DNA from 4 places in the Aurantivibrio plasticivorans genome. Region 1 is predicted to be linked to each of the others. Evidence: predicted binding sites of a transcription regulator. Region 1 holds the regulator's gene; each other region holds the start of a gene.
What was found. The regulator LexA, encoded in region 1, represses DNA repair genes until DNA is damaged. The targets are predictions, from matches to a motif close to ACTGTNTNTANANACAGT.
Positions count from the first base shown of each region.

Region 2: a site for LexA is predicted at 3,825-3,842, ahead of ACZ5NB_RS02950 (error-prone DNA polymerase). Genes of this name have one in related genera too.
Region 3: a site for LexA is predicted at 1,651-1,668, ahead of ACZ5NB_RS14615 (exonuclease domain-containing protein). Genes of this name have one in related genera too.
Region 4: a site for LexA is predicted at 3,003-3,020, ahead of imuA (translesion DNA synthesis-associated protein ImuA). Genes of this name have one in related genera too.

Region 1 covers NZ_AP036020.1:1,664,235-1,669,819, forward strand. The annotation lists gene ACZ5NB_RS07390 (DUF6586 family protein) at 1-361, shown strand, start outside; gene ACZ5NB_RS07395 (hypothetical protein) at 667-1,131, shown strand; gene ACZ5NB_RS07400 (hypothetical protein) at 1,395-1,961, opposite strand; gene lexA (transcriptional repressor LexA) at 2,001-2,606, opposite strand; gene nagZ (beta-N-acetylhexosaminidase) at 2,908-3,963, shown strand; gene ACZ5NB_RS07415 (mechanosensitive ion channel family protein) at 4,032-5,141, shown strand; gene ACZ5NB_RS07420 (hypoxanthine-guanine phosphoribosyltransferase) at 5,152-5,585, shown strand, end outside.
Region 2 covers NZ_AP036020.1:644,251-649,835, forward strand. The annotation lists gene ACZ5NB_RS02945 (DUF805 domain-containing protein) at 1-302, opposite strand, end outside; gene ACZ5NB_RS02950 (error-prone DNA polymerase) at 614-3,823, opposite strand; gene ACZ5NB_RS02955 (CHASE domain-containing sensor histidine kinase) at 3,956-5,585, shown strand, end outside.
Region 3 covers NZ_AP036020.1:3,264,933-3,270,517, forward strand. The annotation lists gene ACZ5NB_RS14610 (zinc ribbon domain-containing protein YjdM) at 1-212, shown strand, start outside; gene ACZ5NB_RS14615 (exonuclease domain-containing protein) at 223-1,620, opposite strand; gene ACZ5NB_RS14620 (chemotaxis protein) at 1,791-2,402, shown strand; gene ACZ5NB_RS14625 (oxygen-binding di-iron domain-containing protein) at 2,439-3,176, shown strand; gene ACZ5NB_RS14630 (FAD-binding oxidoreductase) at 3,257-4,651, shown strand; gene ACZ5NB_RS14635 (D-alanine--D-alanine ligase family protein) at 5,088-5,585, shown strand, end outside.
Region 4 covers NZ_AP036020.1:651,438-657,022, reverse strand. The annotation lists gene ACZ5NB_RS03000 (sterol desaturase family protein) at 1-146, shown strand, start outside; gene ACZ5NB_RS02995 (GNAT family N-acetyltransferase) at 300-725, opposite strand; gene ACZ5NB_RS02990 (GFA family protein) at 789-1,127, opposite strand; gene ACZ5NB_RS02985 (VOC family protein) at 1,256-1,639, opposite strand; gene ACZ5NB_RS02980 (hypothetical protein) at 1,767-2,138, opposite strand; gene ACZ5NB_RS02975 (protein tyrosine phosphatase family protein) at 2,189-2,629, opposite strand; gene imuA (translesion DNA synthesis-associated protein ImuA) at 3,044-3,805, shown strand; gene ACZ5NB_RS02965 (Y-family DNA polymerase) at 3,843-5,408, shown strand; gene ACZ5NB_RS02960 (flavin-containing monooxygenase) at 5,434-5,585, shown strand, end outside.

The sequences.
Region 1 (5,585 bases):
TGGAGAGTCTAAGCCTGAAAAGTTGCTTGCGTTACCCGAAAACATTGGCAGTGTTATCGCGTATTTCTGTGTTGCACATCCTCATAGCAAAGAGTTGCAAGAATGGCAGAAGCTCTCGTCACAAACAGATTCCTGGTTGAGCCTCTTGATATCGCTCGAGCGTGATCCTCAACGCCTTGGTAGCTTTCTTAATGGCAATGCTCTCTCTCAACCAGTGCAGACATCTGCGACACCTAGTTTAATTGCCTCAACCTCGCTTGATACGCGAAACAATACCGATGGGCTTTCGATGGTCAAAGGCTTGTTGAGCGAAGCCCAGTCTTTGATCGACGCTCAACGCATACATTGCGCAGAAGAATAAGTTCTAACCAAGCACTACCCGGTTGTTAAAGCCTTATCTGTCACATTTCTCTGACTATTTCAAAACAGCACTCCATGCGCGCGTTAATTGGATGGTAGAATTTGTCTACCCGCTGGGGCCGTGAGTAGGCTGACCTGTCGCTTTTGAAGTTTAATCACGACCTTTGATCGACGTTATTCAGTATGCTGTGACTGTTTGGGGGCTTTAGTTGTCGCGTTCGAGTTTTTAACACCGCGAAGGAATAATAGAAACGGGTTAGATGTTTACACCAGAGGTAAGCACAGCTGTACCATTTGGAGAAAAAAATGACTAAAACATACGAAATCGTAGAACTTCCTAACGGGGATGTTGCGCTGCAGCGAGAGGGCGAAAATGATGCGCAAACACTGGTTACAATACGATTTTCAACAGAACTAGTACGCTTCCTTGAGGGGGATAAGTTCTCTATTGCGAAAGTGATGATGGAGGCAGGCCTAGAGAGAGTGGCTGAGGTTGCCAATCACTATGCGGCGATCACCAGTGATGGGGCAAAACAGGTCGAGTTGGGAATTGAATCTACAAGCGAAGAGAATGAACAGCAGACGTCTTTGTCGGATGCTAAAGAATCGCTTGGAACATCGACTGAACCAGAAGTTACTCCGCAGAAGGGTGCGGATCAGACTCAAATTAAGGGCCTCAAGCGCAGTAATAGTTTGGAGAACGACAACGATAATAGCGAGAGTGGTACTGACATGAATTCACTCGCCATGGAGTCACATTTGGTTCATTAACTTATATCTCACGATGAGTGTTGATAGATCATCACTCATAAAAGATGTGGATGCTGTCGAGACTCTAATCAACGTAGAGTTGTACGCGAATGGCTTAAAAGGTAATTTCCTTAGGATTACGTTCCACATAACCCGCTCTAGTTTTCCACTTGTCTTACACCGCTTGTGAATTTTCAGGCTGTAAGGCAACGTACTTACCCTTGAAGCCCGTCAGCAACATTTCCTTGGAAAAGTTTCTATAGAGCGATATTGGATTACTGATACTATGCTGCAGCGTTTTGTATTTCGGGACTGAAATAATCAACCTGCTGCGATGGTATAGAAATAAGCTGGTTAATGAGTAAGGCTCGCGAGCTTCCTTTCTGCGCGGCCTGTTCGAGATGGTTTTTTTCTTGAGATGTGAGATTAGTCAGAGCAGCAATCACTGTCATACTATTGCCCAGCGCCAATGCCTCCCAAGCGGACCAAAGTGCATCATCATTACAATCGACACGAATGATGCGGAGATGTTTACTATTCAGTGTTTGCGAAGCAAGCCAGCGCGCGGTCAAAGAATCCACGATAACCGTTACCCATCGAGATTGATCGAGATCATCGTCTGCAGTAGTTAATGCGCTTGTTATAGAACTCAAGAGACAGTGTCTATAAACACTCAGTGACAGTGATTGTTGCTGAGTGTTGAGTCGGGGAAGCTCTATAGAGAGCGATGTCACGGCGTGAGCTGTCGCATGGGGAGACAGCTGCCCCTGTGAGTTAGAAGCATGATAAGCTGCGCTAGCCAGATCCTCTGGAAATGATGCTGTTGTTTCAGAAAGCTGCTGTGGGAACATAACGACGTTACCTCTGATCTACCTTGCTTTTCAGCGAAACTATTCGCCGCGACGAATAATCCCGACGCTTAAACCTTCGATTTCGAAATCGTCATCTTTCAGATTGACCTCGATCACATCAAAATCAGCGTTCTCTGGCACAAGCTCAACTTGTTGCTTATTTCTCTCTCGACGAAAACGCTTCACAGTGACTTCTTCGCCAATACGAGCGACAACAATCTGTCCGTTGCGAGCCTGATTGGTTTTGTGAACGGCGAGCAAGTCACCATCAAGTATCCCAGCATCTTTCATGCTGTAGCCTTTTACTCGTAACATGTAGTCAGCTTGGGGAGAGAAAAAAGAAGGCGAAATATCACAATAGTCTTCAATATTTTCCTCTGCCAAAATGGGGTTGCCTGCCGCGACCCTGCCGACGACAGGAATTCCTGATTCGCTTTCGGGTAACCGAATGCCACGAGATGCACCTGGAACCATCTCGATAGCACCTTTGCGTGCAAGTGCGCGTAAATGTTCTTCAGCGGCGTTGGCAGACCTAAAACCAAGTTCCTCTGCAATTTCTGCACGAGTAGGGGGGTAGCCTGTTTCTTCAATATAATCACGGATTAACTGCAGAACTTCTTCCTGGCGTTCGGTAAGTTTAATCATGCTATGTCCTCGTGCTGGATTGCATTTACGGTGTCAACGCAATCCGTCTGTGCCGTCAATGGTATGTAAACTGTATGTGTTTATCCTATACAGTCTGTTGGTATATACAGTACATGGCATTATATACAGTGTTAATGCCAGTGCAAGTGTTTTATTTTTGCGCGATTTCTCTGTTGCTGTAGGCGGCTCTTCGTTAAATCCGTCATTTCTGATAGCCAGCGCGCTGTAACTTGTGAGGAGGTTGGTATATGGTTACGACCTCTAAATATACCCAGCAAGTTGCTCACGAGGACAATCAACCATGGCAGTAAGCTTAGCCGGAACCCCTTTAAAGCTCGGCCCAGTAATGGTCGACCTGATCGGAACCGAAATAACGGAAGATGACAGAGCCTTGTTGTTAAACCCATTGGTTGGTGGAGTGATCTTCTTTGCGCGCAATATCGAATCTAGAGAGCAAATTTTCGCTCTGGTCTCTGCCGTGCGTGATATTCGACCAGAACTTTTGCTTGCGGTTGACCAAGAGGGAGGACGAGTACAGCGCTTGCGTGACGGCTATACACGATTGCCACCCATGCAGGCATTTCTTCCTCTATATCGAACCAATCAGGAACACACATTAGGCTTAGTGAAGGATTGTGGTTGGCTAATGGCTAGTGAAGTGTTGGCGACAGGAATGGATTTTAGTTTTGCCCCAGTGCTGGATGTTGATGATGCTTATTGTAGTGTCATAGCCGATCGCTCTTTCTCAAATAAGCCGGAAGAGGTGGTAGAGCTCGCTAGTGCGTTTCTGGCAGGAATGCATGAAGCCGGTATGGCAACCACTGGCAAGCATTTCCCAGGACATGGCAGTGTGGTGGGGGATAGTCATCTTGAGTTGCCTGTCGATGATCGACCGATGGATGATATCAAAGCACGAGACCTGGTGCCGTTTATGCGTTTGCAACATGAACTCGATGCGGTCATGCCCGCTCATATTGTGTTCTCCGACGTTGACCCCATGCCAGTAGGGTTTTCTTCAAAATGGCTGCAGGAGTTTTTGCGAGGTGATTTGGCTTACCAAGGGGTCATCTTTTCAGATGATTTAGATATGGCAGGTGCCCGCTCCGCAGGTAGTTTCACCGATCGCGCACGGCAAGCGCTTGCGGCAGGCTGCGACATGGTGTTGGTGTGTAACAATCGTGACGGTGCAAATGAAGTTGTAGCGGGGCTTGAAGGTCAGGCGTTGGAGCCGAGCCCCCGTTTGGCCTCTATGAAAGCTCGACAAGAGGTCTCCTGGGCAGAACTGTTAGCGTCCACACGTTGGCAACACGTCCGTGAATCATTGGCTGAATTAACACAACAAAAAGAAATTATTTAAACCTACACTCGGCCAGGTGTATCGACAATATCTCATTAAAGCGTTAAACGAATAGTAGGAAAGGCAGGATGTTAGAAGAGTGGCTAAAGCAGTGGATTCCAGAGGCGTATCTCTGGGTAATGAAAGATTTTCTGGTGGTGTTTACCACGTTGATTGTCGCGTACATTGCCAAGGTTGTTTTAGATCGGATTGAGGCGCGAACCCAGCAGACCAAGACCTTGTGGGATGATGCACTGATTAGCTCTGTGAAGCGGCCGCTAAAATGGTTTATTTGGCTTGTAGGGTTGTCTGTTGCTATCGAGTTTGCAATAAAGGAAACGTCTCCAGAGTTAGTCGATATTGTAGATGCCGCGCGAAAGGTGGGGGTCAACGTTATCGTTACCTGGTTCTTAGTGCTTTTTATTCGCAAAGCGGAAGAAAATTTAACGCAGCCAGAGTTTACAAAAAATAAGCCCATGGATATCACGACGGTGACAGCCGTTGGAAAACTACTGCGGGTTTCGGTCATCATCACCGCGGTTCTTTTCGTGCTACAAACTTTTGGCGTTAGTATTAGTGGTGTATTGGCATTTGGTGGGATCGGTGGTTTGGCCGTTGGTTTTGCAGCGAAAGACTTGTTAGCTAATTTCTTCGGCGGATTAATGGTATACCTTGACCGGCAGTTTTCGGTTGGCGAATGGATTCGTTCGCCGGACCAAGAAATCGAAGGCACAGTTGAAGAAATTGGCTGGCGACTAACTCGAATCCGCACGTTCGACAAACGCTTATTATATGTGCCGAACTCAACATTCACTCATATTTCGGTTGAAAACCCCTCACGTATGACGAATCGTCGCATTTACGAAACAATTGGCGTGCGTTATGACGATGCCAGTAAATTACCGGGAATAGTTGACGATGTGAGGGCGATGTTAGAAGGTCATGAAGACATTGATCACTCTCAAACGTTAATTGTTAACTTTAATAGTTTTGGTGCTTCATCACTCGACTTTTTTGTTTACACTTTCACAAAAACGACGAACTGGATTGAGTATCACGAGATCAAACAGCGCGTGTTATTTTCAATATTCGATATTATTGAACAGCATGGTGCCGAGTGTGCGTTCCCCACATCAACGTTACATGTTCCTGAAGTCGTGAGACTGCAAGGCGTTGTCCCGGAAAATACTAGCAAGTAGACGTACCGCAATGAATAGTGATCAATTCGAAGCCATTCGGCAAAATGCGGAGCTACTTTGGCGACGTGACCAGATAGAGAATGCTATTGAATGTATGGCCAAGGATATAACTAACGACTTTCGACACTCTAAGCCCATTCTTGTCGGGGTGATGAACGGGGCGTTACCTTTTTTCGCTCGGCTTATGTTATCACTGCGTTTTCCTCTAGAGGTGGATTACCTTCATGCAAGCCGCTATGGCGATCAATGTGTTGGCGATGAGCTATCTTGGACAGTTGAGCCATCAGTGTCATTACAAGGCCGCGACGTTATCATCGTCGATGATATCTTAGACGAAGGTATTACTTTGGCGGCCATTGCTGATTATTGTCGACGCGGCGGTGCAGAAAAAGTTGCGACCGCGGTACTGGTAGCGAAGCCTAAAGAGAAAAATGAACACGTGTT
Region 2 (5,585 bases), 1.0 Mb from region 1:
ATATCGTTCAAGCGGCGTTTCGCCATCCCAAACGTGCCGACAAAGGAAATGATGTAGCCGAGTATAATTAAGAGGCCAGCGACAGGGCCAATTTCTCCGGTGCCAGCGAAGGCGGCTGCGCCTGCGATAACCCCAGCGATAGCAATAGGCAGCATAGAAATAATGCCCCACGCCCAGCTGTAAGCTAGATAGCGTAGGCGACCGATGCGGCCTTTCATGGTGAAGATTTTGGGTTGGTAGTCTGATTCTAAGCCAACGCCGCTTTGTCCTTGGGGGGTAGTGTAGGGGTTTACGCTGCTCATGGGTGGCATCCTTTCTCATCACTGCGGCAATAACATCATACATCGCTTGGTCGGCTACTGGGCGTGTTGCGATGTGGTGCGTTACGAGGTTAATAATGTTACGGGCTTGTTTGGAATTCGCCAATTATGGATATGGAGAATTGGGATGATTATTACGCCGTTTGTCGTTTAGCTGCGTATTCGGCGCGATCACTAGCGTAATTTTAGTCAAACTTTCGTGATATGGAGCATGGGCTTTAGCCAGCTAAAGCGCTCATTGTCTAGGAGATTTAGCTCCCTGACGTGTTCAGCTGTCTTGCTAGAGTGGATGGCTAGTGAAAATCTCTCGAACGGTTACGTAATGTCGGTAATGCTTCACTGTAATCGATAATATCCCCGGCAATAACGTGGATGACGGAATCTTTTCTTTCTACTACGCCTTTAATCAACAGCAAGCGTCCTGTCAGAATTTGTTGACGAAAGCGTTGTAATACATCTCGCCAAATAACGATATTGCTATTGCCTGTCTCATCTTCAAGCGTCATAAAGATTACACCTGATGCGGTGCCGGGACGCTGGCGGCCTGTCACTAGTCCGGCGATGCGGACAAAGCGCCCGGTGTTTAACGTGTACAGATCTTGAGCGCGACGGCAGCGAGAGAATGTGTGTTGTTCTCGCAGCAGCGCCATTGGATGAGAGTTCAGTGTTAAACCCGTACTGTGATAATCCATTACCGTAGTGGCGACTTTATCGGGGGGCGCCATCTGTCTAGGTGTATAGTGGCTATTGGTGTTTTCTAGTTCGCTTAGACCAAGCAGTGGCGTCGGAGAGGCAATGGACTGTGTGTCCCAATGGGTTTGATGGCGATGCCCTGTCACGTTTAACAGTGCATCAGCATTGACTAGGCTACTTAGTTCCTGTTGGTTCAATTGCGCGCGTAGGCGAATGTCATGGCCGCTAGTAAAGGCTTGCTTGCGTGCGCTGACAATACGTTCAGCCGCAGCACGATTAAAACCTTTAATAATACGCATTCCTAAGCGAATGGCTGGTTGTTGTTCGAGTACCGGGTTTTTACTGTGGTGGTATAAACAATGATCCCATTGGCTATGGCGCACATCCACGGGCAGGATTTTAATCTGATGGCGTTGCGCATCTTGTATGAGTTGCGATGGGGAGTAAAAACCCATCGGCAAGCTATTCAATAAACCGCAATAAAATGCGGCGGGATAATGACACTTTAACCAAGCGGAAATATAAACAAGCAATGCGAAACTAGCCGCATGTGATTCTGGGAATCCGTATTCACCAAACCCTTGCATTTGTCGAAACAGTCGTTCAGCAAATTCACGATCGTGCCCACGTGATAGCATGCCATTAATCACCTTATCGTGAAATTGTTGCAGGTGGCCGTTTTTCCCCCATGATGCCATCGCGCGACGTAATTGATCAGCTTCTCCTCCGCTAAAACCGGCGGCGACCATTGCAAGTTTAATAACCTGCTCCTGAAAAATAGGTACGCCAAGCGTACGCTCTAATACGGCTTTGACGTCATCATTTGGGTAAGTAACAGCTTCTTCGCCATTACGACGCTTTAGATACGGATGCACCATATCGCCCTGAATCGGGCCGGGGCGAACAATCGCAACTTGAATGACCAGGTCATAAAATGTTTTGGGTTTTAGGCGCGGTAACATGGCCATTTGCGCGCGGGACTCCACTTGAAAAACCCCGATGCTATCGCCCCGACATAACATGTTGTACGTTTTTGGATCTTCTTTGGGAATGTTGGCAATAGACAATGTATTTTCCGAATATTGGTTAATAAGTTCGATACTTTTTCTAATGGCGGTCAACATACCTAATGCTAAGACATCGATTTTTAACAAACCTAATGCTTCGATATCCGTTTTATCCCATTGCACGATAGTGCGATCCGGCATAGCCGCATTTTCAATTGGCACTAAGGTGCTAATAGGACTGTGTGTAATTAAAAAGCCACCCACATGCTGTGATAAATGTCGAGGGAAACCAATAATGTCTTTGACTAGCGATAAGAACTGTTGAGCTATGTGTTGATAATGTCCTGCTTTTTTTGCTCGATGTTTATTGTTGTTGGATGGTTCTTGAGAAGGTAATAAATTAGCTGAGCGAAAATGCTCGGCGAGTTGGTCAGCCTTGTTCCACCAAGCCATGCTTTTAGCCAATTTATCAATCAATGGATCATCAAACCCCAGGGCTTTACCGACATCACGAATAGCGCTACGAGAACGATAAGTAATGACGGTAGCGGCTAATGCAGCACGCTTACGCGTGTACTTTCGATAAATATATTGAATGACTTCTTCTCGTTGTTCGTGCTCAAAGTCGACATCAATATCGGGTGGCTCGTTGCGTTCTTTGGAAATGAAACGTTCAAATAATAGATCGCTTTGTGCCGGGTCAACTTCAGTAATAAAGAGGCAATAACATACCGCTGAGTTGGCTGCTGATCCTCGACCTTGACAGAGAATATGTTGGCTGCGGGCAAAACGAACTAAGTCGTACACCGTTAAAAAGTAGTGTTCATACCGCAGCTCGGCAATGGTAGCTAATTCTTTATCGAGTTGTTCTCGCACACTAGGGGGAATACCTTGAGGCCAGCGCTGTTGAGCACCGCTGAACGTGAGTTTGCGTAAATACACCGTGGCATCTTGCCCCTTGGGCACTAGCTCTTCGGGGTATTCATAGCGCAACTCATCCAGACTGAAATGACAGTGATTTGCGATATGCACACTTTCTTCTAATAAAGCGGCGGGATAAATCTGCTGGAGTTCTTCAATGGGGCGTAAATAGTTCTCGGCGTTAGCGAGTCGCTGTGTGCCTAAGTCTTGCACGGGAGTGTTAAGGCGTATAGCGGTTAGCACATCGTGTAAGGGCTTTCGCGACAGGTGATGCATTTGCGCGTTGTTGCAGGCCACCATAGGGATTTCGCATATGTCGGCCAGTTGTTGGCAGCTGTGATAGTGCGCTTGGTCGTCGCCTTGCGCATTGAGTGTCACACCAATCCAGAGCCGGTGTTTGAAAAAACTGGCCAGTGTTTGGCCGAGTATTTGTATCGATGTGGGGGCTAGGCCGGCCTTGGGCAACCAAATAGCGAGGCAGTGTTGGGTCCCGAACTGTAGATCAGATAGTGCTAGGTAGTAGTGCCCCTTGTCGCTGCGCCGACGAGCCCGGGATATGAGCCCGGATACTTCACTATACGCAGTGCGGTTGGGGCATAACAGAAGTAGATGGATATCGGGTGCCTGGCTGTTGGCCTCGTTGCTTGGGTTGCTATGTAGGTGCAGTTCGGTACCAATGATGAGCTGTAAGGGTAACCCACTTTGACTGACGGCTTTGGCCGCGGAGTGAGCCTTTACTACCCCAGCTAGCGAGCACTCGTCGGTAATTGCTAATGCGCGATAACCCAATTCAGCGGCGCGCCACACTAGCTCCTCTGGGTGGGAGGCGCTGCGTAAGAAGGTGAAGTTGCTGAGGCAGTGTAGTTCGGCAAATTGGCTCATAACTGTATTAATATACAGTTAAAATGCTGAGTGGAGAACCCCGTTGAATATAAATGTGTGCTGGTGTGTGGGTGCTATGCTTTTAAAGTGGCACTAGTTCAATAGCGATATAGGCTCACTCATCTGGACCCAATGAATACAGCAAAGCATTCAGATGCCAATATGTCCCCGCAGCGTGGTAGAGATCATGTTGCTTCAGAACAGAAGACGCTAATTGATCGAGCGTTTGGGCTTAACTGGCGGATCATCAGCTATCTACACAATCCATTATCGGGTTGGGTGGTGCTGTGCGCATCGCTGACCATTACGGTTGTTGCCTATTTAGTGGCGAGTAATTTGGCCGAGCAGAAGGCTTTGCAGCGTTTTGAATACAGGGCGAATGAAATTACGCTGGCCATTGAAGAGCGAATGAATGTCTACGAGCAAGCCTTACGCAGTGGTGTTGCTTTACTTCGTAGTCAGGAAAACACGTCACGTGATGATTGGCGTAATTTCGTCACCACGATTGATATCAATCGGCATTGGCCTGGCATTCAAGGGCTTGGGTTTTCCGTACCGGTTCAACCTGAGGAGCTAGAACCTTTCGTGGCGGGCGTGCGTGCGGAAGGTTTTCCCGAGTTTGCAGTGAACCCTCAGGGGACTCGTGACTACTATACGTCGATAATTTATCTCGAGCCTTTTGACTGGCGCAACCAACGCGCGTTTGGCTATGACATGTGGTCAAATGAAGTACGGCGTGAGGCGATGGCGCGTGCGGTAGAAACGGCTAATGCGTCAACGTCTGGAAAAATCACCTTAGTACAAGAAACTGATGAAAATGTACAAGCAGGTTTTTTGATGTACCTGCCCGTTTATCATGGTGGCAATATTCCAGCCACCGTTGAAGAACGTCAGGCCTTGATACGAGGTTGGGTGTATGCGCCGTTCCGTGTAGGAGATCTAATGCGCGGCATTATCGGTGCCGAAGATCCCAGTATTGAGTTTGCGATTTATGATGGCGATACAATCACGCCTACTGCGCTGCTGTTTCAAAGCAAAGCGGCACAGCCGTCTTCTCTCGAGCAAACAATAAAGCAAGTGGAGCTACAGGGCCGGCTATGGACAATTGTTTACAAAGATACGGCTAGTCTGGGAAATATAGACGCGTCTGATCAGCCAAAATTTATTCTTATTGCCGGTATTATTATTGATCTGTTCTTGTTTTATCTCATTGTTTCATTGTATTCGATCAATCGCCAAGCGAAAAAAATAGCGGAAGAAATGACAGCGGATTATCGCCTTGCGACTGAGCGAGCTGCTGAGGCAAATCTAGCGAAGAGCAACTTCTTGGCTAATATGTCTCATGAGTTACGTACGCCATTAAATTCTATTATCGGCTTCTCTCAGGTGCTAACGCGTAATGTCGCCGATCGGTTAAAAGTGCGTGAGCTAGAAGGGTTGCAAGCAATTCATCGCAACGGTAAACATTTGTTGGCTTTGATTAATGATATTTTAGATATATCAAAAGTGGAATCGGGTAAAACAGAGTTAACGTTAACCTCGTTTGATGTGGTGGCTCTGATAAACACTAACCTAAAGGATTGGCAGGCCTTAGTAGATGAAAAAAATAGTGAGGGTAGTGATATATCACTATCCGCTAATCTGCCAGAAAAAATTATCATTATGCGTAGCGATGAAACAAAGGTAATACAAATCATTAAAAATATTGTCTCGAATGCCATAAAGTATACTGATGCGGGGTCTGTTGTTTTATCTCTTGAGC
Region 3 (5,585 bases), 1.6 Mb from region 1:
CAATTTTCGATGCCAATGGCAACCCGCTTCAGGACGGCGATACCGTGACCGTTATTAAAGATTTGAAGGTCAAAGGTTCATCGTCTGTCGTCAAAGTAGGCACCAAAGTAAAAAACATTCGGCTAGTCGATGGAGACCACGACATTGACTGCAAAATCGATGGCATCGGAGCCATGAAATTGAAATCTGAGTTTGTTAAAAAGGTAAACTGATCAACTTTATCTAAAGCATAATAAGCTGATAGTTTGGATTTTTATCGGCCTTGTCAAAAAACTTCAGCACAATTTTATAGAGGTCGTATTCGAAAGGGGTTGTGGATTTTTGATCAGGCAATGACTCAATAGATTCAGCAGAACCAAGATAGCACCATTGATCAATGAGATGGAAATTTGTCAGCTGCGCTGACATCTCTTTTATCACCACAGGCCCCGCATAAGGCCAGACTTTAACCCGCCAATCGTCCAAACCTGACAAAAGTCGTTGGTTGTAATCAGCGGCTTCTTCTTTTCCAACACAGGCGCCATGGCAGCGTTTAAGCTGGTGCGCAAAACACGCCCCTTTTCTTGATTTTTCCAGTCCTGTGAGGCGATGACAGAGACTATTGTCTTCCGCGACTTTACGAAGCGTTTGTTCTGTCATTTTCTTAGAGCGAAACAGCCCAACTGTTTTATCTAGAGATTCCAGAGGAAGAGAGTCGCCGCTTTTAATCGCAACTCGGAGATAACCGTTGCCGTCTTGCTCTAGCAGCATATACCAAAGTTTTTTATTCCGACGCAACTGACGGTTATAAATTGGTGATTGTGTTTTAATTAAATTTGCCTCTAGTAATTGCGCGCCTAAATCACCGGCAGTCTCTACGTATTCAATTCTCACCACTTGACGTGACAATTCCATTTCTTTGTCACTGGCATGGTCAGCGCTAAAATGTGATTTAACTCGGTCACGTATGCTCACCGATTTTCCCACGTAGAGCAGTGCATCACGGTTATCATAAAATTTATAGACTCCCGGGCAATTCGGTAACTTATCCACTTCGTCAAGCGGGAGGTTTGGCGGCATGCTAGAACGGCGAGTTAATTGCTGGATAGCGGTCTGCACTGCCTCAACCCCCAGTAAACGAGACCAGCGCGCAACCAGTTGCACCAACAAATCAGCATCACCCATCGCTCGGTGGCGAGCATCGACATGTAAGCCGTGAACATGAATGAGATTATCAAGACTGTGCTTGTTGAGATCGGGGGTCACGAGGCGAGAAAGCTTAACCGTGCACATCACCTTGGTGCGATAGTCATAACCTAATCGTTTGAATTCATTCTTCAAAAAACCATGATCAAACCTGGCGTTATGCGCCACCAGTGTTCTCCCGTGTAGATGACTCAGCAGGTCTTCTGCAATATCCGAGAACGCAGGTGCATCGGCTACAAGCTGGTCGTCAATACCCGTCAGTGATGTAATGAAGGAAGAAATAGGGACACCCGGATTCACTAGACTTTGATATTGATCTACCACCTCACCATCAAGCACCTCGATAAGCCCCACCTCTGTGATGCGATCTTGGCTAGCCTTACCACCGGTAGTCTCCAAATCGAGAAAAACGAAATGTCCCTGGGGGAATAGCATGATTCAGGTGCCCCTAACACGATAAAAACAACTGTATATTTACCCAGATAAATCTACCCGTCAAGAGACGGCGCTATCGGTGGAATGTGCTATAACTTAAGAGAACACGAGTCACCCTCTCCGCTTCAGCCGAGGTCGCCTAGGGTAATGACAACAGGAAAGAGACATTCATGAGCTCGGGTAGTCAGCATCGCACCCATTTTGTGGTTGCAGCAATCGTCGCATCAGAACTCCATAAAGCCATGTTGGTAGCGCGTCAAATCGCGCTCACAGCGAGCAATGCCCGCGCACTTGCCCTACGAGCAGGACAAGGCGCAGCGGGGTTTCGAGCCATTACAGAGTTCATTGACGACTTAGCCAGTAAAACGGTGGAAGCGTCCCAGCAAATTAATGGCCGGGCAATTGTCATTAGCCGCATGGCCTCTGAGTCAGCTAGAGTCGAGGCGACCCTCGATAGCTTCAAGCGAGCCTACACGTTAGCGGAAGATGCTGAATTTTTAACCAGCCTAGCGCCAGCCTATTCTAAGATTGAAGCCGAACACGTAGAGCTAAAAGGCGCATTTGAGCAGCAAGTTCAGGGCCTTCACAGTGATTTAGAGGAACTCTCCAGAGAGCTCCGGACAGCCGCCGTGCTATCAACAATGTCGCGAGTTGAAGCCTCACAGTCTGGGAAACAATTTGAGCAGCCGCTGTCTGTTATTGCCTCTAACGTCGGCGACGCCGCTGGAAAAATACAGAACCACGTCCGTCATTCACAACAACTGTTTGCAGGATTGTCATAGCAATCGCTTTAACACTACCAACATCACGGATCGATTATGCTAACACGCGAGATTTTCAACAACGGTCGTCATCAGTGGTTTATGTTTGGTCGAGATCCAGACAAACCCGACAAAATTATCGATACCAACCAGTATATGGTGCGCACCGCAAATAACGCACTGTTGATGGACCCAGGTGGCGTCGAGCTTTTCTCAGCCATGCTGGCTAGCGTGGTAAAACAAGTGCCGGTCGAGCAAATTACCCACCTATTCGCCTCACACCAAGACCCAGATATCATTTCCTCTCTGGGACTCTGGGACAAAGCACTTGAACACGCGAAACTCCACGCACCATGGCTATGGGAGGGTTTTATTCGTCATTTTGGAATGGATACTATTGAATACGTCTCCATTCCCGATGGCGGTGATTCCTTGGAACTCGACGGCGTAACGCTAAAATTTATCCCTGCTCACTACCTACACGCTTCGGGTAACTTTCACGTCTACGACCCGCAGGCGAAAATATTAATGAGCGGTGATATTGGTGCAGCATTAGAACCCGCTGGCGCGCCATTTGAGGTGACCGATTTTGACGAGCACATACCCAAAATGAAAGGCTTCCATGAACGCTGGATGCCCTCCAACCGCGCCAAGCAGGACTGGATTAACCGCGTCAGGCAACTAGACATCGACATCATGGCACCGCAACATGGTCGAGTATTTACCGGGAATAACATCAAACGATTCCTCGACTGGTTCGAAACCCTAGATGTCGGAACCGCTATCGCAAAGTAAATTTCGCCTCTAGGCTAACCTTTCTTAATCTCTCGCTGTGCTAAACTTGGCCGCTTCAACTGGCCAGTTTAGCAAACGTTATGACCACAACAGCATCCCCATTCTTTGAAGAACTCAAGCAAATCGTTGGACCACAAGGTTATCGCGAAGGCGACGCCATCGATCAAAAACACTACAAAGACATAATGGGCGCTAGAAAAATTTGCCCCGTGTTACACCTTCGCCCAGCCAACACCGAGCAAGTCTCTCAAATATTGTCTCTGTGCCATCAAAACGACCAACCTGTGAGCCCTCAAGGCGGAATGACTGGTTTGGTATCTGCGGCAGCGCCCTTAGAAGGCGAAGTCACCCTCAGCTTGGACAGAATGAATTCAATACTTGAGGTAGATCCTTACAGCGCAAGTATCACCGTTGAAGCGGGAACGCCCCTGCAAATAGTTCAGGAAAAAGCAGACGAAGCAGGCTTGCTGTTTCCTCTAGATCTCGGTGCGCGCGGCAGTTGCAGCATAGGCGGCAATCTCGCCACCAATGCTGGAGGCAACCGAGTGATTCGTTACGGCATGATGCGAGACTTAGTGATAGGCATGGAAATGGTACTCGCTGATGGCACCATCATTAACGAAATGCATAAGCTGCGAAAAAACAACACGGGTTACGACCTAAAGCAATTGTTTATTGGTAGTGAAGGTACGCTGGGTATCATTACCAAAGCGGTATTAAAATTATTTCCGAAACCTAACTCTCAAGTTGTCAGTTTTTGTCAATTAAACAATTTCGAAGATGTCAGCAAATTGCTAGTACACATGCAACAACACTTAGGCGGCAACCTGACAGCTTTTGAAGTGCTTTGGCAAAACACTTACGAACAAATCCAACAACATGTACCCCATGTCATCTTACCCTTTAAGCAAGCTACGCCCTTCAGCGTGCTGGTCGAAAGCATGGGGACCGCCGGTGAAGCCGACCAAACATTATTTAACCAAACCATGGAAGCCGCTTTTGAAAATGAACTCATCAGCGACGCGGTAATTTCTCAAAGCGATAAAGAAGTGCAACAGCTTTGGGCGATTCGCGATGGCGCCACAGAGATTCCGCGCGCCATCGGACGTATGCATGCCTATGATGTCAGTATGGCCATTGGCGATATGCAATATTTTGGTGAGCAAGTAGAACAACGCATTCGGGATCAATGGCCAGAAGCAACCATCAGCTTATTTGGCCATATTGGTGATGGTAACTTGCACGTATTGGCGCATGTCGGCGAAGGAAACCGAGAAGCTCACCACGCTGTTGATGAAACCATTTATGGCATCATTAAAGAGCTAAACGGCGCAATTTCCGCTGAGCATGGTATCGGCTTAATGAAAAAAGAATTTCTTCCCTATAGCCGGTCGAGTGCAGAGATCGCACTCATGAAAACAATTAAAGCGAGTTTAGATCCAAAGAATATTTTATCGCCAGGGCGAATTTTTTAAGACAATCATAGCGAAAACAAAAACAACGGCCACCATCTAAAGTCACCACGTTCTCAGCAATAGGCTTTTACCTTGAGAGACCGAGTATTTTCGAATCACCACTGCGTTTTGCTAGTACTGGGCAGTTTTAATCCAATCATAGCAATCGCACGGTTTTTAATTAAGAAACCACAGACTAAAGCGGTACCTCTGCCTACCCACACCTCGCCTACCTATCACGCGACCTCTCAATTATCTCCACATAGAGCAGCGTGTATTTAATAAGGAAAGGCTCATAAGTTACATTACGAAAGCTATAAAGCCTTTCGCACATCGCCACTGACCAGCACCATTCCGATTGCCGAATTTCGCCACAATTGTTCACAATCCATCACTGGCTGTTTTCCATCACGATTGCGACACTTTACAACACGTAATCGACCAACAGGACAACACCATGGCTAAACCACTGAAGCTCGCAATTATTTATGGCGGCCAATCAACAGAGCATGCGGTTTCTATCGAGTCGGCATTGAACTTAGTTCAGTCTCTCGACACCCAAAAGTACACTCCCTTATTAATCAGAATTAACGAAAGCGGTAGCTGGCATCTACAAACCAACTCTCAACCAGCACTGCAACAAGCGGCGTTACCGGGCTTTATTCCGACCTTGTGGCCAGAACATGCGCCTGCAATCGCACTATTGCCCGACTACCCAGGTCAGTTAATTAACCTTCACACCACCCGAATCGAAAGCGAAATTGATGTCGTTTTTCCGCTGGTACACGGACGCACAGGTGAAGACGGATCACTCCAAGGGTTTTTAAATATGGCGAATGTTCCTTATGTCGGTTGTGATGTGATGAGTTCGTCTATCATCATGGACAAAGACATCAGTAAACGTCTACTCAAGGAAGCTGGACTACCTGTCGTCGACCATCTTGCTTTTAATACA
Region 4 (5,585 bases), 1.0 Mb from region 1:
CCGAAACGACCACTTATTTCGGTACACCCACTATGGTACATGCTGGGTTATTGATGATAATTCTTTCTACAGTTGCTTTTTCGGCTATCGCGCTAGGACAGAAGCAAGCGTGGCAAATGTCGATTTCAAACCCTGCAATGCAATAAGCAAATAAAAACCCAGGAAAGCCTGGGTTTTTATTTAATAGCATGACGATAAACCCCTCTCGAAAGAACGTACCTATCAGCCGACTACAACATAAATAGTCACTGCGCTTCAACGTACAAGCTTTCACGCCTCAGGGGCTCTCCAACTCCATATTATTCAGATGCGGTATAGGCACGTTTTTGAGCCTCAGACCGAGGCCATATAAAAGTCGATGTTTGTTTTAGCCACCCGAGTTTTTCATAGAAACCACTTTTACCTGGAGCAGCAGTCAACATGGTAGTGATATAGGATTCAAGGTCGGTTTCCAGCTCTTTTAACAGACAAGTACCAATACCCATACCTTGATATTCCGGGAGAACAACCAAGTCAACAATCCAACCGTAAAATGCGCCGTCATCAACCGTTCTGCCAAAACCAATAAGCTTTTCACCATCAAACGCAAAACGAACAGATGCGCTTTGTCGAAATGCGCTCTCTAGAGCGTCCGCTGGCCGAACACCCCAATCAACCACCTCGAAGATTTTCGCAACTTCGCCCCAATTGACAACATCACAATGTTTAAAATACGTTATTTTCATAATGAATAATCATATTGGCTACTACAACGACCGAAAACCAATCTAGTTTTCTCCGCTATATTCTTAGAAGTTATCTGCACCGTTGAAATACCTTACCGGTACATGCTCAACACGTTGACGCGCCATACCGAAATTGACGGCAACGATCGGATCCGAGCGTCCTGCTTTTGTCTCATAATGAGTAACACAACCACATTGAGCACAACGTATAAAATCGATTTCTTTATCACCCCAGCAATAAGCACTGACACCGGCTGCACCTATTTCAATCTTCGCCTCAGCAGGTTTGACATATCCCCACAAACTCATGTATCGACTGCAAATAGAACAGTTACATTGAGTCACCTGACTGGGCTCATCAACATTAATGATGACGTTTTTACAGTGGCAAGTTAACTCCATTGACAGTCTCCGCTTTACCCTGAGCCTTTGGTTACCCTGTTGAGGAATAACAGCATCTCGTGCGTTTTTCTAGCATGCAAGTGTTTGACACTGGGCTATTTTGTTATTTTTCAATGTGACACAACGCCTCAACCTGTAGGAGGTTGCCATAATTCCACTTTATTGCCTTCCGGATCGATAACCCAGGCAAACTTTCCATACTCCGAGTCATCAATTTTATCCAGCACGTGACAGCCTTCCTCTTTAAGTACTGTAATCAATGATAACAAGTCATCTACTCGGTAGTTGATCATAAACGAGGCATTACCCGGCGCAAATGGAGCGTCTTGCTCCGAACTAACAGACCATATAGTTGTACCGCCAGTAGAATTGCCACTGGAGTCTGTTGACTCAAACGCAGTGCCACCCCACTCTTGGACGTCGATGCCGAGGTGACGCTTATACCAAGCGCGCAATGTAGAGGCATCTTTTGCCTGAAAAAATACACCGCCAATTCCGGTAACTCGTTTCATAGGAATGCCTAATCATGTTGATGATCGTTAATTAACTTAATGTATCTAACCTCTGATTTGTAAGCGTTTAATGATTTTTCAAGATCATTGTTCGCTCAGGGCTACAATCTTTATTTTCTAGGAAGTATTACCTTCCATTCCAAAGCTTATAGCGTGAGCCATCATCCAATATCACCTCTCTAGCCATAGCACGTGCATCGTCTTTACCCGATATTCTCCCCGCGATACGAATTTTCTCGCCAACCTGAAACATTTCTTTTCTTACACCAAGCTGGTACAAATTCGATATTGTATCGGCAATGAAATTAACCTTAACGCCTTCTTTCGTTTGAATAACCAGCTCAACATGAGGATTTTTCCAGCTCACACTGGTCAGAGTGCCATCAAATTCCGTTGTTAAAAATAGAAATTCTGAAGTGGCGTGATGCCCATGTATCGACAATGTCGTGAGACAACATAACACTGCGGTTAATAGTTTTATTCGTCGAGTCTTTTGCATTTGGACAGGTTTCTCCCTAATACCTGCAGAAACGGTTTTTCTAGTATTTATTACAACTGTTCTTGAGCATGACTGATGAACTCTCTCCAAACGCTGTCCATCTTTGGCAACCACTGCTCCAAAACTGGAGTTTTGGCTTGGGCAGCTGAGAACCCCTTGCTTTGCAGATATCGAAATAGAAACGCTGAAACACGTGCATTAACAATGCAATGTACCCACACTTTTTTGCTTCCGAGTGCGTCCATGAAACCCGCAAATGTTTCGAAGTGATCTTTATTAGGCGAATCGAATGGGACTGGAATATGAATATAACTCATACCAAGCGATGTCACTATGCTCCCTTCTGCGGCGATAGAGTTCTCGTGGTCTGGCATTACCAAGTTAATAATAACTTCATAACCATCCCTAGCAATTTCGTCGAATTGAGCTTCTGTCGGCTGACCTGAAGATGCAATGCTTTCCGTCACTTGGTAATAATTGAGTATGCTCATAGTGTTCACAGATACGTAAAGTTATGACGCTTATTATATCCATCAACAGATAAAATCTACTTACTACTATATACACCGGTATAACTTCCTGATGTAGACAGTTACAACCTGCCGCCCCCTTTTGAGGGCACGCAAATTCAGCACCAACGCATTAACTCATCAACAGATAGGTTTTTTAGTTTATACGGCCCAAAATAACCAGATGCGCCGGATATATCTAGCAATTTTTGCTTACGCTGGATGCAATCAATGAAATACTTCATCACTGACGCAGAGTTCAATGTATAAGTGTTTGATTTTTCGATAGAAAATAGCTCTTCGCTTTGACATAGCACATCAGACAAAGCCCGCGCACTTGCACAACCATAAAAGTACTGTATATTTATACAATATACTTATTTTGATGGCATGCTGATGAATTCTGAATTAGAACAGCTACTACAACTACCTAATGTCTGGCAGGCTTCGCGCTTAAAGCGGCGCACCACAGTCTTGAGTACCGGTTATACGCCACTCGATAAGGCATTACACGATGGTGGCTGGCCCGATAGCGCGACCACCGAATTGCTGTTACCTCATGTTGGTATTGGTGAACTACGCCTACTCATACCGGCACTACGCAAAGTACAACAACAGCGGCCTTGGGTGGCCTTCATTTCGCCTCCGTATCTGCCTTTTGCCTCCGCTGTTCGATTGCTAGGGCTTAATCCACAAGGGGTATTATTAATTACACCCCGTGATGAACGCGAGCAGCTTTGGAGTGCTGAGCAGGTGTTGCAATCTGGGTGCTGCAGTGCAGTCATCAACTGGGCCGTCACTACGCAACTTGATAGTCGGCAATTACGACGCTTACAACAAGCCGCTCACCGCGGCCAATGCTGGCACACATTGGTACGGCACCGCAGCCAAGCAAAGCAGCCCTCTCCTTCGGCGCTACGCTTAAGCCTTCAAAGCGAACCCCAAGGGCTCTTGCAGCTTAACATTTTGAAGCAGCGAGGCGGCTGGAGCGGGCAACAAGTTAAGCTAGCGCTGACACCTGATTTAACAAAATTACAAACACTCTCGACCTTTCAACTGCCATTACCCCTTGTTCAACTGCAACACAATACCGCCGCTGTGAGCGACACCTCAAGCTCAATCAAGAGCAACAACGTAATACCGATATCAACTCCGTAACGCGCAGCCTTTAGTCTATTAATGTTTCTTTATTGGTATGAAAAAGTCACAACAACGCGATCAATTATGGTTGTGCCTCCATCTTCCGCAGCTTCCTTTGGATCAACTGTCGAGGCAATTGGGAGCGCGGAAGGCGCAGGCACCGTTAGCGATTGTAGAGAAGCAGCGGCTGGTGTTCGTGAATACCGCAGCGCAAGCCAAAGGATTACGTATCGATATGCGACTCGCTACGGCCTACGCCTTAGAGCCAGACCTACAGGTGATGGAACGCAACGATGAACACGAGCAAAAAGCGCTGGAGAAGCTTACCGAGTGGGCTTATCAATTCACCCCCACTGTCAACAACAAGCCGTTTAGTTTGCTGCTAGAAGTCAGTGGCTGTTTGCGCTTATTTAGAGGAGTAAGTCGTTTAAGAGGGCAAATCCAACGCGGCTTGCAAAGCAAAGGCTTTCATTGCGTTGAAGGCTTAGCGCACACCCAAGAAGCGGCTTGGTTATTTGCCCGTTTTCGCACAGATAACCCTGAACAAGTGTTATCTGATTCCCCTCTCAACGAGTTTGTTGCCCCTCCCGCCACGCACTGGAAGACAATGCTCGAACAAATGCCAATAGCCTATCTTGACGGGGCAGAAAAACAGCAGCAACAATTAATCAACGCTGGTTTAACAACACTCAAGGACCTATTTTTATTACCTTCAACTGAATTAGGGAGCCGTTACGGCAAACCGCTGATAGAGCAACTCGCTTCACTGGCGGGAAATTTATATGATAAGCAATACACCGCGAGGCCCGTGCAGGATTTTATTCCTTCATTAGTCTTTTTATCTTATAGAGAATTCCAAGGTGAGATTACCAATAGCCAAGGATTAGAGCTGCCGATTACCGAACTACTCAGCGAACTATGCCAATTTTTAGTCCAACACGGTGTAGCCGCTAGTCAACTCAGCTGGACATTTTATTATTTTAAACACCCTAGTGATCAGCTCAATGTCGACATATCCAGCAAACAACAAAACCTGGCAGGTTTGCAACACCTTACACGATTGAAACTAGAATCTTTCTCGCTGAGTGCACCTCTAGAAAGCTTAGCTCTAAAGGTTGAGCGATTCACAACGTTAGATGGCGCGAGCCAGTCCTTATTTCCAGAATTATCATTGCCAACCGAGCAACTGAACGACTTCAAAGCATTACTCGATAAATTGATGAACCGGCTCGGCGACAACGCCTTAACGATACTTGACGAACGCGATGAACATTTACCCGAATTGCAACAAAGCTGCCTGGCTGTTACACCCTTGACGATTGATAGAATCACCCTACCCAAAATATCTAACATAGAAAATACCAGTGAAATTCTTCCGTTATGGCTTAGCCAACAAGCTATTCCTATTAGCGCACCTCATTTACCAACCGATGAACATAATGCCCCGAGCGCAACATCACCATTACGCGTTGTCTACGGACCAAAACGTATTGACAGCCATTGGTGGCAACACCGACAACAACGTGATTATTTTATTGCACGTCACAACAACGGCAGTTATTGTTGGGTTTACCAAAATCTATTGAACCAACGTTGGTATTTACACGGTTTTTACGGTTAACCCACTGACAGCCAGGAAATTCACAATGCACGCTGAAAAACCCAGTTCGCCCACAACAATTGCACCCGAAGAAGTTGATGTTGTGATTGTAGGTGGCGGATTATCCGGTATCGGCGCCGCGGTACATCTACAACAACAATGCCCAGGAAAACGCTATGTATTATTGGAATCACGAGA